2 regions of the Kitasatospora sp. NPDC001261 genome follow, and region 1 is predicted to be linked to the other one. Evidence: riboswitches for the same ligand, from Rfam matches in the RefSeq annotation. Region 1 holds a riboswitch; the other holds the start of a gene.
What was found. A riboswitch is a leader RNA that binds a small molecule or an ion and turns the genes downstream of it on or off. The one in region 1 is predicted to bind cyclic di-AMP.
Positions count from the first base shown of each region.

Region 2: it holds a riboswitch for cyclic di-AMP, as region 1 does, so the genes downstream of both, ACFY4B_RS39495 (peptidoglycan DD-metalloendopeptidase family protein) here and ACFY4B_RS34075 (M23 family metallopeptidase) in region 1, are expected to answer to the same signal.

Region 1 covers NZ_JBIAXP010000031.1:106,210-113,064, forward strand. Annotated here, with positions in the region: gene ACFY4B_RS34060 (TetR/AcrR family transcriptional regulator) at 1-227, opposite strand, end outside; gene ACFY4B_RS34065 (alpha/beta fold hydrolase) at 287-1,168, opposite strand; gene ACFY4B_RS34070 (YiaA/YiaB family inner membrane protein) at 1,244-1,534, opposite strand; cyclic di-AMP (ydaO/yuaA leader) riboswitch at 1,730-1,888, shown strand; gene ACFY4B_RS34075 (M23 family metallopeptidase) at 1,901-2,749, shown strand; gene ACFY4B_RS34080 (hypothetical protein) at 2,843-3,718, opposite strand; gene ACFY4B_RS34085 (GNAT family N-acetyltransferase) at 3,761-4,330, shown strand; gene ACFY4B_RS34090 (sensor domain-containing protein) at 4,451-5,191, shown strand; gene ACFY4B_RS34095 (hypothetical protein) at 5,282-6,025, shown strand; gene ACFY4B_RS34100 (GNAT family N-acetyltransferase) at 6,062-6,511, shown strand; gene ACFY4B_RS34105 (hypothetical protein) at 6,521-6,855, opposite strand, start outside.
Region 2 covers NZ_JBIAXP010000043.1:32,857-39,711, reverse strand. Annotated here, with positions in the region: gene purB (adenylosuccinate lyase) at 1-727, shown strand, start outside; gene ACFY4B_RS39500 (MFS transporter) at 735-2,216, opposite strand; cyclic di-AMP (ydaO/yuaA leader) riboswitch at 2,568-2,768, shown strand; gene ACFY4B_RS39495 (peptidoglycan DD-metalloendopeptidase family protein) at 2,771-3,751, shown strand; gene ACFY4B_RS39490 (APC family permease) at 4,097-5,647, shown strand; gene ACFY4B_RS39485 (DUF2470 domain-containing protein) at 5,706-6,425, opposite strand; gene ACFY4B_RS39480 (RidA family protein) at 6,592-6,855, opposite strand, start outside.

The DNA.
Region 1 (6,855 bases):
CCGACGGCCGCCTCGGCCAGCCGGTCGGCGAGGTCCCCGGTGACCCGGACGGCGATCAGCCGCCGCAGTTCGGCGAGGCCGCCGCTGACGTGCTTGTACAGCGAGGGGGTGGCGACCCCGGCCCGGGCGGCGACGGAGGCCAGGGTGAGGGCCTCGGCGCCCTGCTCGTCGATGAGGGCGAGGGCGTGGTCGACGACCTGGTCGGGGGTCAGTCCTACGCGGGGCATGGGTTCGGGCTCTCCGTACGGATCAGGTCGGGCAGGGGCGGGCAGCGGACGGGCGGGGCTCAGCCGAGCTCGGCGAGGAACGGCAGCAGGGCGTCCGCGGTGGCCGCCGGGTTGTCGGCCATCGGGTAGTGCCCGGACCCCTCGATCATCGCCTTCCGCGCGCCGAGCGCGGCGGCCTGCCGGTCGGCGACCAGCTCCGGCTTCGGGAAGTCGGGGTCCTTGCTGCCCATGACGACCAGGGCCGGGCACCGCACCGCGGCCGTCCAGCCGACCGGCGCCGAGTCGCCGTGGACGTACCCGCGGGTGGCGGTCTTCCGGCCCGGGGTGCGCAGCGCGGCGACCAGCCCGTCCACGTACGCGTCGAAGTCGGCGGGCCTGGCGCCGGGGAAGGCCATCCGGCGCAGGTAGAAGCCCCAGGCGGCCGGCCAGTGGACGAGGGCGGCGCCCATCAGGCCCATGGCGCCGCGCATCAGGGCGCCCTGCGGCGGGTTCTCGACGAAGGCGTTGAGCAGGACGATCCCGGCGACCCGCTCGGGGGCGTCCCCGGCGGCCTTGACGACGGTCGCTCCGGTGTACGAGTTCCCGGCGAGGACGGCGCGTTCGATGCCGAGGTGGTCGAGCAGGGCGAGGACGTCGCCGGCGAGGGCGGCCGGGCCGTAGTCGTCCCAGGTGATCGAGGATTCGCCGAAGCCCCGCAGGTCCATGGTGACGACCCGGTGGCCGGCGGCGACGAGCAGCGGGCGCAGGTGCCGGTACGCGGCCCGGCTGTCGAGCATGCCGGGGAGCAGGACGACCGGGGTGCCGTCGCCCTGCCGGGTGTCGTCGTAGGCGATCCGGCCGCCGGGGACGGTGAGGTACTGGGTGCTCGGGGTGATGGTGCCGTTCATGGGGTCCTCCTCGGGCCGCCGGTGCGGGGCATCGGCGTTGCTGCCGATAGCCATAAAGCTAAGGCTAATAGCCTTAGCCGTCAAGCGGTCGGGCGTCGGAGGCGTCGGAGAAGAGGGGGAAGGGAGCGGTCAGACCCCTTCGACCTTGAACGGGTCGTGCTCGCTGAGCAGCTTCTCCAGCCGGGCCTGGTCCACCCGGGTGACCATGTCGTTGGACTCCTGCCGGTCCCGGATCACCTTCGCCAGCGTGAACGCGGAGCTGACCGTGAAGAGGAGCCCGAGCCCGAGGAAGGCCCGGGTCCACCCGCCGACCGGCAGGTAGATGATCCCCACGGCGAGGGCGGTGCCCGACAGGGCGAAGGACAGGACGGCCTGGAGGTAGTAGGCGGCCGTGGTGCGGGTCTGCATCGGTGCGCTCATGGCGTCAGGATGCTGCGGCCCGGCCGGGCCGCACATGAGTAGGCGTACTCAGATGGGGCCGTGCATGAGGGACCGTTCGTTGACGTCCGATCACCTGCCGCGGGGCTGCTCCGAACGGATGGCTTGGAATCAGAGCCTCCTAGGATTAACGTTTGATAACGCAGCGCGGTTGTCAACGCCGTACCCAGACGGCACCGTGCGCCGTCGCCTAATCCCACCGACCGGCCTCCGGGCAGGTCAGGGAGCCGGGGAACCACGTTCCTTGGGGTGAATCGGCGGGGCTTCGGCCCGGCCGTAGGAGACCTTCCTGCTCCGAACCCGTCAGCTAACCCGGTAGGCGCGAAGGAAGGAAAGGAGCGCGCCTCCGTGGCGTCGACGCACACCCCGGCACACCCGGCCGGCTTCGCAGCCGGTACCCAGCTCCTCGACCACCCCGGCCCGGACGGCCCCGAGGCCTTCGGCCCGGAGGACTTCGCCGCGGAGGCCGAGACCAACCGCCACCGGATGCCGCGTCAGACCCGCGGAACCTCCCCGCTGCTCGGCGTCACCGCCGTCGCCGCCACCCTGGGTGCCACCGGCTTCACCTCGGCGACCCCGGCCGCCGCCCCCGCCATCGAGGCCCCGGACGAGACGGCGGTCGCCCTCTCCGCCGACCCCGGCCTCGCGCTCGCCGCCCGCATCCAGAACCAGGCCGACAGCCAGCGCACCGCCGCCGAGGAGACCGCCCGGCTCCAGGCCGCCCAGGAGGCGGAGGCCAAGGCCGCCGCCAAGGAGGCCGAGGCCAAGCGCGCCGCCGAGGAGGCCGAGCGGGCCAAGGCCGCCGCCCTCACCCTCCCGGTGACGGACTACCGGCTCTCCGCCCACTACGGCCAGAGCGCCCGCTACTGGGCCAACCTGCACACCGGCCTGGACTTCGCCGCCGACACCGGCACCCCGGTCCACGCGCTCGGCCAGGGCACCATCACCTCGGCCGGCTGGGCCGGCTCGTACGGCTACCGGATCGTCGAGACCCTGCCCGACGGCACCGAGATCTGGTACTGCCACCTCTCCGCGATCACCAAGGGCTCCGGCAAGGTCGCCGCCGGCCAGCAGATCGGCAAGGTCGGCGCGACCGGCAACGTCACCGGCCCGCACCTGCACATGGAGGTCCGCCCCGGCGGCGGCGCCCCGGTCGACCCGGAGCCCTGGCTCCAGCAGCGCGGCCTCAACCCCTGACGCACCCGCCCTGAGGCACCCGCCCGGGCGGACCCAGCGCGAAGCCCCCGGCCCGGAGCACCAGCACCGGACCGGGGGCTTCCGCGCGGCGTCTCACTCCTCGGCGGGCAGCTGCGCCAGGTACGCCTCGATCTCCTCCTGGCCCGGCTCCGGCGCCAGCTCCGGGAACTCCGTCACCAGCAGCCGCGGCAGCCCCGGCACCGTCCACCCGCCGAACAGGTCGAGCGCCGCCTCGACCGCCGCCTCCTCGAACCGCCCGAAGTCCCCGGCCAGTTCCTCCGGCATCGGCCGCCCCAGCGCGGTCAGCTCCGCCAGGTTGCGGTAGCTGCGCCGCATCAGGCCCTGCTCCAGCAGCCGCCGCGCGCCGTCCGTGGCCATGCCGACCGACAGCACCCGGCCCGGGCCCCAGCCCTGCTCGTCCGGCTCGTCCAGCCAGCCGGCCGGTGCCAGCGCCTCGTACGCGGCCAGCCGCTCCTCCTCCGGGAGCTCCCCGAAGCCGGCCAGCCAGTCCCGCACCGCCGCCGGGTCCGTGACGTCCACCCCGTACGCGTGCAGCAGCAGCGCGTACAGCCGGGGCCAGGTCACCAGGTCGGCGCGGCGCAGCAGCCCGGCCGCGACCTCGCCCTGCCACTCGGCCTCCGCGTGCAGCCGCTCCTGGCGCTTGGCGTTCAGCCGCCGGGCCGCCCGCTGGTGGTCGACCAGCAGCCGGACGGCGTCGCCGTAGGCGAACGGGTCCTCCTCGGGCGCGGGTTGGACGTACAGGTGGAGCCGCTCGTACAGCAGGTGCTCCACCGCGTCGGAGGTCAGTTCGGGCCAGCCGTCGTGCATCCTGCCGTCGCCCAGCTCCAGCAGCGCCAGCACCGCGCGCAGCGGCCCCTCGGCCACCGGCGCGCGGCCCTGCTCGGCCGCCCAGGCGAGCAGGTCGGCGGCCTTGGTGCGCGGGGCGAGCCGCAGGTCTTCGTCGTTCATAGTCCGAACGGTAGCCGCCGGGCGGGGATAGGGTCGGCAGCCATGGTCCCCGTACGACTCACCGGTCCGCGCCTGGCCGTCCGCGAGTACCACCACACCGAGGAGGAGGTGGACGCGCTGCACGCGCTGTTCGGCGACCCCGAGGTCACCCGCCACCTGCCCTTCGGGCCGAGCGGCCGGGAGGACTGCGCCGACCAGATCGAGCTCTACCTGGAGGAGGCGATGGCCGAGGAGCGGGACACCTACCGGCTCGCCGTCACCAGGCTCGCCGACGCCGAGGAGCCCGGGGACGCGACGCCGATCGGGCAGGCCGCGCTCACCCTCGACGGGCACGGCGCCGCCGACCTCGGGTGCGTGCTGGCCCGCGGGTCCTGGGGCCGGGGCTACGCGGGCGAGACCGTCGGCCTGCTCGGCGACTTCGCCTTCGGCACCCTGGGCCTGCACCGGCTGACCGCCCGGACCGCCGCGGCCAACCCGGCCCCCGGCCGGGTGCTCACCCGGCTGGGCTTCCGGCCGGAGGGGCGGCCTCGGTCCGACGGGTCCGACACGTACCTCTTCACGCTGCTCGCCGAGGAGTGGCCGGGCCCGGCCGCCCGGGTGGAGGGGGGTTAACCCCACCCCGGATCCGCCAGGCCTCCGGATCACGGCCGGGCGGCGCGTCCACCAGACTGGACGCAGTCAGCGGGACGAACGAGCGACAGACGACAGCACGAGGGGCCGGGGGCCGGGAACATGAGCAGCAGCCGCAGCGTGGAGGACCGGGAGTGGGACGTTCTGGGCGGTCGCGGTGACGACCCGCGCCCCGTCCGGGCCCGGCGGACCGAGCGGCGTCCGGCCCTGTGGCGGGCCCCGTTCTCGGCGTACTACTACCGCGAGGTCGGCTACGCGCTCACCGGCCTGCCGGTGGCGATCCTCGGCTTCGCCGTCGCGGTCACGATGTTCTGCTTCGGCCTCGCCACCTTCGTCACCGCGCTCGGCCTGCCCGTGCTGGGCGCCCTGACCGCCACGGCCCGCGGCTTCGGCCGGCTGGAGCGGGCCCGGGTGCGCGGAATGCTGGCCCTGGACGTCCCCGGCCCGGAGCCGGTGCGCCGGGTCCGCCAGGGCAGCTGGGGCGCGGTCACCGCGCGGCTGGCGGACGGGGCCGGCTGGAAGGCCGTGCTGTACCAGGTGCTGATGCTCCCCTGGGCGGTGTTCAGCTTCGCGGTGACGCTGGTGTTCCTGCTGCTCGGCTGGGCGGCGGCGCTCTACCCGCTGTACCACTGGGTCTTCCCGACCTACACCTCCTGGCACGGGTACCGGGTGTTCGACTTCTACGACAGCCACGACATCCGGCACGTGTACGACATCGAGGCGCCCTGGCAGATCGCCGGGCTCTCGCTCCTCGGGGTGCTGCTGGTCCTCCTCACCACCCAGCTGGTCCGCGGCCTGACCAACGTCAACCGGGCCGCCGCCCAGGGCCTGCTCGGCCGCTGACCGCCCGGCTCCACCCAGGCCCGACGGCCCCGCCCGCGTCCCGGACCCCTCCCGGATGCGGGCGGGGCCGCTCCGTGTTCGGATGGCCGGGTGGCCGCCGGCCCTCACCCCGCCCTCCCGGACGTGCTGGTCACCTCCCGTCCGCTGGACGAGTACTGCGCCCTGTTCGGCCTCACCCGGGCCCGGCTCGCCGCCCTGCCCGGGCCGCTGCTGGACTGCCCCGGGGGCGCGGCCGGCCTGGCCGCCGAGGCGCGCGAGCTGGGCTGCCGGGTGGTCGCCGTCGACCCGGCGTACGCGCTGCCGCCGCCGGTGGTCGCCTCTCTCGCCCTGGCCGCCCGGGCGGCGATGGCCGCCTCGATGGCCGCCCGCCCGTGGCTCCACCCCTCGCCCCGCCCGTACCGGCCCGAGCGGTACCTGCGCAGCTGGGACCGGGCCCGCCGGCTGTTCGCCGCCGACTCGGCCGCCCACCCGCAGCGGTACGTGGCCGCCGCGCTGCCCCGGCTGCCCTTCGCGGACGGCGCCTTCGCCCTCACCCTGAGCGGCTACCTGATCTTCGCCTACCCCGAAGTCTTCGGCCCGGAGCGCCAGTTGGCGGCGCTGACCGAGCTGGTCCGGGTCACCTCCCCGGACGGCGAGGTCCGGGTCCAGCCGCTGAACGACGGGCACGGCCGCCGCTGCGGCCACCTCGACCCGCTGCGGTACGCGCTCGGCGAGCGCCGGATAGCCAGCGAGATCCTCCGCTGTCCGGGGCCGGTGGACGGCCGCACCGTGCGGGTCCTGGTGCTGCGGGCGGCCGACCGGCGCCGCCGGGCGGCCGGGCAGCCGGTCATGTAATAGTCACTACTCCGGTTTGCCCCTATACTCGCCGCCATGATCGAGACGACTATCCGGCGCGCAGAGGCGACCGACGCCGACCGGCTCACCGACCTGATCCAGGCCTCCTCCGCCTACCACGGCGAGTACGCGCCGATGATCGACGGCTACCGGGTGACGCCCGACTACATCGCCGGCCACGAGGTGTTCCTCGCCCTCGACCCGGCCACCGACCAACTGCTCGGCTTCTACGGGCTGATCCGCGAACCGGCCGAACTGGACCTGATGTTCGTCGCCGACGAGGCCCAGGGGCGCGGCACCGGCCGCGAGCTGATCGCGCACATGCTGGAGCAGGCCCGCACGGCCGGCATCGCCAGCGTGCTGGTGGTCTCCCACCCGGACGCCGAGCGCTTCTACCTGCGGGTGGGCGCCGAACGCGTCGGCACCTTCCCCGCGCACGGCAGGATCACCTGGGACCGCCCCGAACTGCGCTTCACCGTCCGGTAGTTCCCCCGGTCAGGAGGTCCCCGCGGCCGACGGCCCGCCCGGCCCGCCCGGCTGGGCCGGCTGGGCCGGTACCGCCGCGACGGGCTGCGGCACGGCGTGCGGTCCGGCCTGCGGGGCGGGCCGGGCCGGCTGCTCCGGCACGAGGGCCGTCCCCTGGAGCCGGGACAGGATCTTCTCCGCCAGCCAGCTGCGGTCCGACCCGTACGGGATGCCCCGCGGGTCCACCAGCTGCGTCGCCACCGCGTCCCGCAGCCGCTGCGCCCCGGCGGCGGGCAGCCAGGAGAGCAGCCCCCGGGCGGCCAGCAGGGCGTGGTACTGCTCGAAGTCCGAGCGCGGGTGCTCGA
Region 2 (6,855 bases), on a different contig from region 1:
CCCGCGCTCGCTGGACTTCGAGGTGCTCACCGCCCTCGTCCAGCTGGCCGCCGCGCCGTCCAGCCTGGCCAAGACCATCCGCCTGATGGCCGGCCACGAGCTGGTCACGGAGGGCTTCAAGGAGGGCCAGGTCGGCTCCTCCGCGATGCCCCACAAGATGAACACCCGCTCCTGCGAGCGCGTCAACGGCCTGGCCGTCATCCTGCGCGGCTACGCCTCGATGACCGGCGAGCTGGCCGGCGACCAGTGGAACGAGGGCGACGTCTCCTGCTCGGTGGTGCGCCGGGTCGCGCTGCCGGACGCGTTCTTCGCCTTCGACGGCCTGCTGGAGACCTTCCTGACCGTCCTCGACGAGTTCGGCGCCTTCCCCGCCGTGATCGAGGCCGAGCTGGACCGCTACCTGCCGTTCCTCGCCACCACCAAGGTGCTGATGGGCGCGGTGCGCGCGGGCGTCGGCCGGGAGACCGGGCACGAGGTCATCAAGGAGCACGCCGTCGCCTCCGCGCTGGCGATGCGCGCGGGCGCCCGGGAGAACGAGCTGCTGGACCGGCTGGCCGCCGACGAGCGGATCCCGCTGGACCGGGCCGCGCTGGACGCGCTGCTCGCCGACCGGCTGTCCTTCACCGGCGCGGCCGGTGCCCAGGTCGCCGAGGTGGTCCGCCAGGTAGAGGCCGTCGCGGCCGCCTACCCGGAGGCCGCCAAGTACGCGCCCGGCGACATCCTCTGACGTCTCGTCAGCCCTGAGCCGAGGGCCCCGCCGCCGGACCGGTGGCGGGGCCCTCGCGCGTCGCGGGGACGTGGCCCGGGTCCAGCGGCGGGGTGGTGGTGCCGCACGGCCAGTCGCAGTTCGGTTCGGCCACCTGCTGGTCGTCGGCGGCGAGCACGTTGCCCCGTACGGTCGCGAGGGCGATCAGCCCGCCGGCGGCCAGCAGGCCCGCGCAGATCAGCATCGCGGTGTGGAAGGCGGAGTCGACCGAGGAGGGCACCCGGTAGGCGTCGCCGCTCAGCCCGGCCAGCGCCGGGAGGGCGGCGACCGCGAGCAGGCCGGCCGCGCGGGCGGCGGCGTTGTTGACCCCGCTGGCGATGCCCGCGTGCCGGACCTCGACGGCGGCCAGCACGGTCGCCGTCAGCGGTGCGACCAGCAGCGTCATGCCGCAGCCCATCACCGTGACGGAGGGCAGCACGTCCACCCAGTAGGAGGAGTCCGGGCCGACGCGCAGCATCAGCAGCACCCCGGCGGCGCACAGCAGGGGGCCGACGGTCAGCGGGATGCGCGGGCCGATCCGCTTGCCGAGCCGCCCGGCGCGCGCGGACAGCAGCAGCATCAGCACGGTGATCGGCACCAGCGCGAAGCCCGAGACCAGTGGCGAGAAGCCGGACACGATCTGGAGCTGCACCACCAGCAGGAAGAAGACGCCGCTGAACGCCGCGTACACGCACAGGGTGACCAGGTTCACGGCGGTGAACAGCCGGGAGGAGAACAGTCCGAGCGGCAGCATCGGATCGGGCGCGCGGCGCTCGACCGCCACGAAGGCGACGCCGAGCGCCACTCCGAGCACCCCGCTGACCCAGACGGCGGGGGACAGGCCCTCGCCGGCCGCCGTCAGCGCGTAGGTGATCGCGCCGAGGGCGAGGGCGGCGAGCACGGCGCCGAGGACGTCGAAGCGGCCGGAGGCGCCCTCGTCCCGGCTCTCCGGCACCGACCGGGTGGTGACCGCGATCACGGCGGCGGCGAGCGGCAGGTTCAGCAGGAAGATCCAGCGCCAGCCGGGGCCGTCCACCAGCCAGCCGCCGAGGAAGGGGCCGACCGCCGCCGACACCCCGCCGAGGCCGGACCAGAGCCCGACCGCCGCCGAGCGGTCGTCAGGGTGGAAGACGGCTTGGAGCATGGCGAGCGAGCCGGGGGTGAGCAGCGCCCCGCCGATGCCCTGGACGGCGCGGGCGGCGATCAGCACATGGATGCTCGGCGCGGCGGCGCAGGCCGCGGAGGCGACGGCGAACCAGACCACGCCGATCAGGAAGACCTTGCGCCGCCCGTAGCGGTCGCCGAGCGCGCCGCCGAGCAGGATCAGGCCCGCCAGGGTGAGCAGATAGGCGTTCAGGGTCCATTGCAGGGACGCGAGGGAGGCGCCGAGGTCGGCGCCGATCCGGGGCAGCGCGACGTTCACCACGGTGCCGTCCAGCATCGCCATGCTGGAGCCGAGCACCGTCGCCATTAGTACCCAGCGACCCTGCGCGGTGCCCAGGCGCAGGGTGCCGGCCTCGGAGGTGGCCACGGGCGAATCCTGCGCTGCCGAGGCGCACGTGACAAGGGTCACCGGTGGGTGTGTTGGCGGCTGGCGGTGCGTGAGCGGACGGGTGCGCGGCGTGGCCGATCTCGGCGCAGGGTCGTGGATCAGTGGCGGGGGGTGAATGGGTTGTGTACGCACCGTGGGCTCGGGCCTGCGGAGGGTCACTGGGACAGGGGGGATCGTTGCCGTTTCAAGAGATCGACATTGCTTCACCCGAACGGATGGGTTTTAGTTCAGCGACCGCCCGGCCAGTCCGGACGGATCCGCCGGGTGGAACGCCGAGTCCTGCCGCTGCCCGGTGGTTCGAAACGAACTCTGTACGGCAGGAGCGGGGGACCCACAGGTAAGTCGCCGGACCGGAGTTCGCGCCTCAGGGCGCGGGCGTCCAGGACCGGCTTGGGGTGAAGCCGCGCAAGCGGCCGGGCAACTCCAGCCCGAACCCGACAGCTCACCTCGCAGGCGTCGGAGAGGAAAATTCCATGCCTGCACAGGCTCGTCGTATCGCCCTGCCCCGCGCCGCCCGCATCGGCATCGCCACCGCCGTCACCGGTGTGTCCTTCGCCCTCCCGCTCGTCACCGCGATGAGCGCCCAGGCCCACACCCCGGCCGCTCCGGCCGCCGCCTCCACCGAGGCCAAGCAGGCCGCGAAGGCCGCCGCTCCGGCCGCCCAGGCCGCGCAGGAGAGCTACCGCGTCGTCAGCGGTGACACCCTGTCCAAGATCGCCGACGCCAGGAACGTCGAGGGCGGCTGGCACGCGCTGTACGAGCAGAACCGCTCGGTCGTCGGCGCCAACCCGAACCTGATCTTCCCGGGCCAGCAGCTCGCGCTGTCCGGCCACGCCGCCGCTCCGGCCGCCGACGCCGCCCCGGCGAAGCCCGCCGCTCCGGCCAAGCCCGCCAAGCCGTCCGCTCCGGCGACCCAGGCCGCCAAGCCGCAGGCCCAGGTCCAGGTGCAGACCGAGGCCGCCAAGCCGTCCGCGCAGCTCGAGACCCAGCTCCAGGTCGCCGTTCCGGCCCAGGCCGTGACCGCCACTCCGGTCGCCGCCGCCACCTCCGGCTTCGTCGCCCCGCTGGCGAGCCCGCGGCTCGGCACCGCCTACGGCGTGGCCGGTTCGATGTGGGCCTCCGGCCACCACACCGGCCAGGACTTCGTCGCCTCCACCGGCACCCCGCTGCGCGCCGTCGCCAATGGTGTCGTGGTCAAGGCCGGCAACGGCGGCGCCTACGGCAACGAGGTCGAGATCAGGCTCGCCGACGGCCACTACGCCGAGTACGCGCACCTCTCCTCGATCGGCGTGAGGATCGGTCAGACCGTCACCGCCGGCCAGCAGATCGGCCTCTCCGGCGCCACCGGCAACGTGACCGGCCCGCACCTGCACTTCGAGATCCGCAACGGCTCGGAGTACGGCTCGGACATCAACCCGGTCGCCTACCTGCGCGCGCACGGCGTCGCGCTCTGACCCCGAGAGCTCCGGGGTACCAGGAACCACCGCCGCTGCGGGCGAACCGATCGCCCGGGATGGTCATGTCGGGTGACCGCTCGACCGGGTGATCGCCGCACGGCGGACATGGGCGCGGGACACGCCCAGGCCGGCCCGGCCGCATGAGGACCTCCTCGTGCGGCCGGGCCGGCCGCTTTCGTTCCCGGGCCCGCCCGGGGTGTTCGATCGATCGAACGAAGCGTCAACTCCGGTGTCCCGCAGGGGGTTCGCCGGGATCTCCGGGCGCCTGCGGGCGCCATGCTGGCGGACGGTCAGCGCCCGGCCGGTCCGGCGGTCGGGCGGGCCGGGAGGCGAGGAGGCCGGATGGCGGTCCGCAGCGGGGGCGTGGCGGGGGAGACGGCCGGGCGGGAGCGGCCCGGGGCGGGCGGGGTCGACCGGCTGAAGGCGGACTCGGTCGGCCTGGTCGGCGTGGTGTTCATGGCGCTCGCCACCGCCGCCCCGATCACCGCGATGACCGGCAACCTGCCGATCATCGTCGGTCAGGGCAACGGCGCGGGCGCGCCCGCCGCGTACATCGTGGCGACCGTGGTGCTGACGGTGTTCTCGGTCGGCTACGTGGCGATGGCCCGGCACATCACCGCGGCCGGCGCGTTCTACGGCTACGTCTCGCACGGGCTGGGGCGGGTGGCGGGGATGGCCTCGGGGCTGCTCGCGGTGCTCGCGTACGTCGTCACCGAGGCCGCGGCCCTCGGCTTCTTCGCGTACTCGCTGCGCGGGCTGGTCCGTTCGCAGCTGGGGGTGGACGTCGGCTGGGGCTGGTACGCGCTGTTCGGGGCGGCGGTGATCGGGGTGATGGGCTGGTTCGACCTGCATCTGACGGCCAGGGTGCTCGGGGTCGCGCTGGTGCTGGAGATCGGCGTCCTGTCGGCGGTCTCACTGGCGGTGCTGCTCTCCGGCGGCGGGCCGGACGGGCTCGCGGCCGGGACCCTGAACCCGCTGAACGCGCTGAAGGGGGTGGGGAGTTCGGGCACCTCGGCGGCCGGGCTCGGACTGTTCTTCGCGTTCTGGTCCTGGGTGGGCTTCGAGTCCACCGCGATGTACGGCGAGGAGTCCCGCGACCCGAAGCGGGTGGTGCCGCGGGCCACGCTGATCTCCGTGATCGGGGTCGGGCTGCTCTACGTGTTCGTGTCCTGGATGATCGTGTCCGGCAACGGGGTCGAGCGGGCGGTCGCGGTGGCGGGCGGCGCGGTGCCGGGCAAGGACGGCAACAGCCTGTTCTTCGACCAGCTCGCCGCGCACCTGGGGGCCTGGGCGGTGAAGGTCTTCCAATGGCTGGTCGTCACCGGCTCGTTCGCCTGCGCGATGGCCTTCCACCAGTGCGCGGCCCGGTACCTGTACGCGATCGGGCGGGAGGGGCTGCTGCACCCGGCGCTCGGCCGCACCCATCCGCGGCACGGCTCGCCGCACGTCGCCTCGGTGACGCAGTCGGTCATCGCGGTGGGGCTGGTGGCGGGGTTCCTGGCGGCCGGCATGGACCCGTACGCGCACCTGTACACGCTGCTGGCGCTGCTCGGGACGATGGCGATCCTGGTCGTGCAGACGCTCTGCTCCTTCGCCGTGGTCGGGTACTTCCACGTGCGCGGACGGCACCCGGAGACGGCGCACTGGTTCCGGACGCTGGCCGCGCCGCTGGCGGGCGGGGTGGCGATGGCCGGGGTGGTGGTGCTGCTGGTGCTCAACCGGGACACCGCGGCGGGGGAGGCGGCGCACACGCTGCTGTTCCGGCTGATCCCGTACCTGGTGATCGGGGTGTTCGCGGGCGGGATCGGGCTGGCGCTCGCGGTGCGCCGGTGGCGGCCCGGGCTGTACGCGCGGATCGGGCGGGTGGTGCTGGAGGACGCGGTCGAGCGGTGACCGGGCCGGGGCCGCGGTGGCCGGCGGGCCCGGGCGTTCGCGCCGGGCGGGCCCGGGTTCAGCGCCGGTGGACCGGCAGGCCGTACTGGGCGGCGGCCAGCAGCTCGTGCATCCGGTGGCCGAAGTCGTCGGTGTCCCGGGCGGGTTCGGGGAAGACCAGGCGGACGTCGCGGTGGCCGTGCGAGTGGTCCAGGCGCAGCACCAGGCCGTGGCGGTCCAGGGCGAGCGGGCGGACCTCCGGGGCGTGGGCGAGCACGGCCGGGTCGAGCAGCCGGGTGAGGACGTCGAGCGCCTCGGCGTGGTCGTCGGCGAGGTGGGTGAGCAGCATGGCCTCGTACCGGGCCAGCGGGTCGGGGGTGGCCAGGGCGAGGTCGGCGGCGGTGATCGCGCCGGTGGCGTACGGGGTGGCGAGGACGGCGTGGGCGACGTCCACCCGCAGGTGCACGCCGAGGCCGTCGTCGGTGAGGTGGGCCGGTCGCAGTCGGCCGGCCAGGGTGAGGCGGGCGCGGACGCGGTCGCGGACGGCGACGGGGGCGATGTCGGTGACGTCGAGGACGACGGCGAGGCCCTCGGCGGCGCCGACGGCGGCCGTGGTCAGCGGGTCGTCCAGGGCGGCGCGCAGCCGCAGCCGGGAGCCGTGCACGGAGACCGGGGTGTCCAGGTGGTGGCGCTCGCCCAGGGCGCGGACGGTGAGCGAGGAGGTCGTGCTGAGCAGGCTGTGGATCCGGTCGGCGGTGCTGGGCTCGGGGACCTCGGTGTCGCCGGTGGGCAGGCTCATGGACGGACCTCCAGTTGGTTAGGTGAGCCTAACCTAATGTGCGGCTGGGGGTGTGGCAAGCAGGCGGTGTGGCAAGCAGGCGGTGGGGCGAGCGGGCGGGCCCGGGCAGGCGGAAGGGCCCGGACGCGCGGGTGGCGTCCGGGCCCTTCCGTCGGGCGGGGCCGGGTCAGCCGATGACGGCCTGGGCGTCGATCTCGACCAGCATCGGCTCCTGCGGCAGCTCGACGAAGACGGTGGTGCGGCACGGCTTCACGCCGCCGGGCTTGATGTTCTCGTCGATGAACTCGGCGTAGACCTCGTTCATCAGCGGGAAGTCGGCGCGCTTGGTGAGGTAGACGCGGAACATCACCACGTCCTCGATGGTGGCGCCGCCGGCCTCGACGATGGCCTTGACGTTCTCCAGGGTGCGGCGGGTCTGCGCCTTCACGTC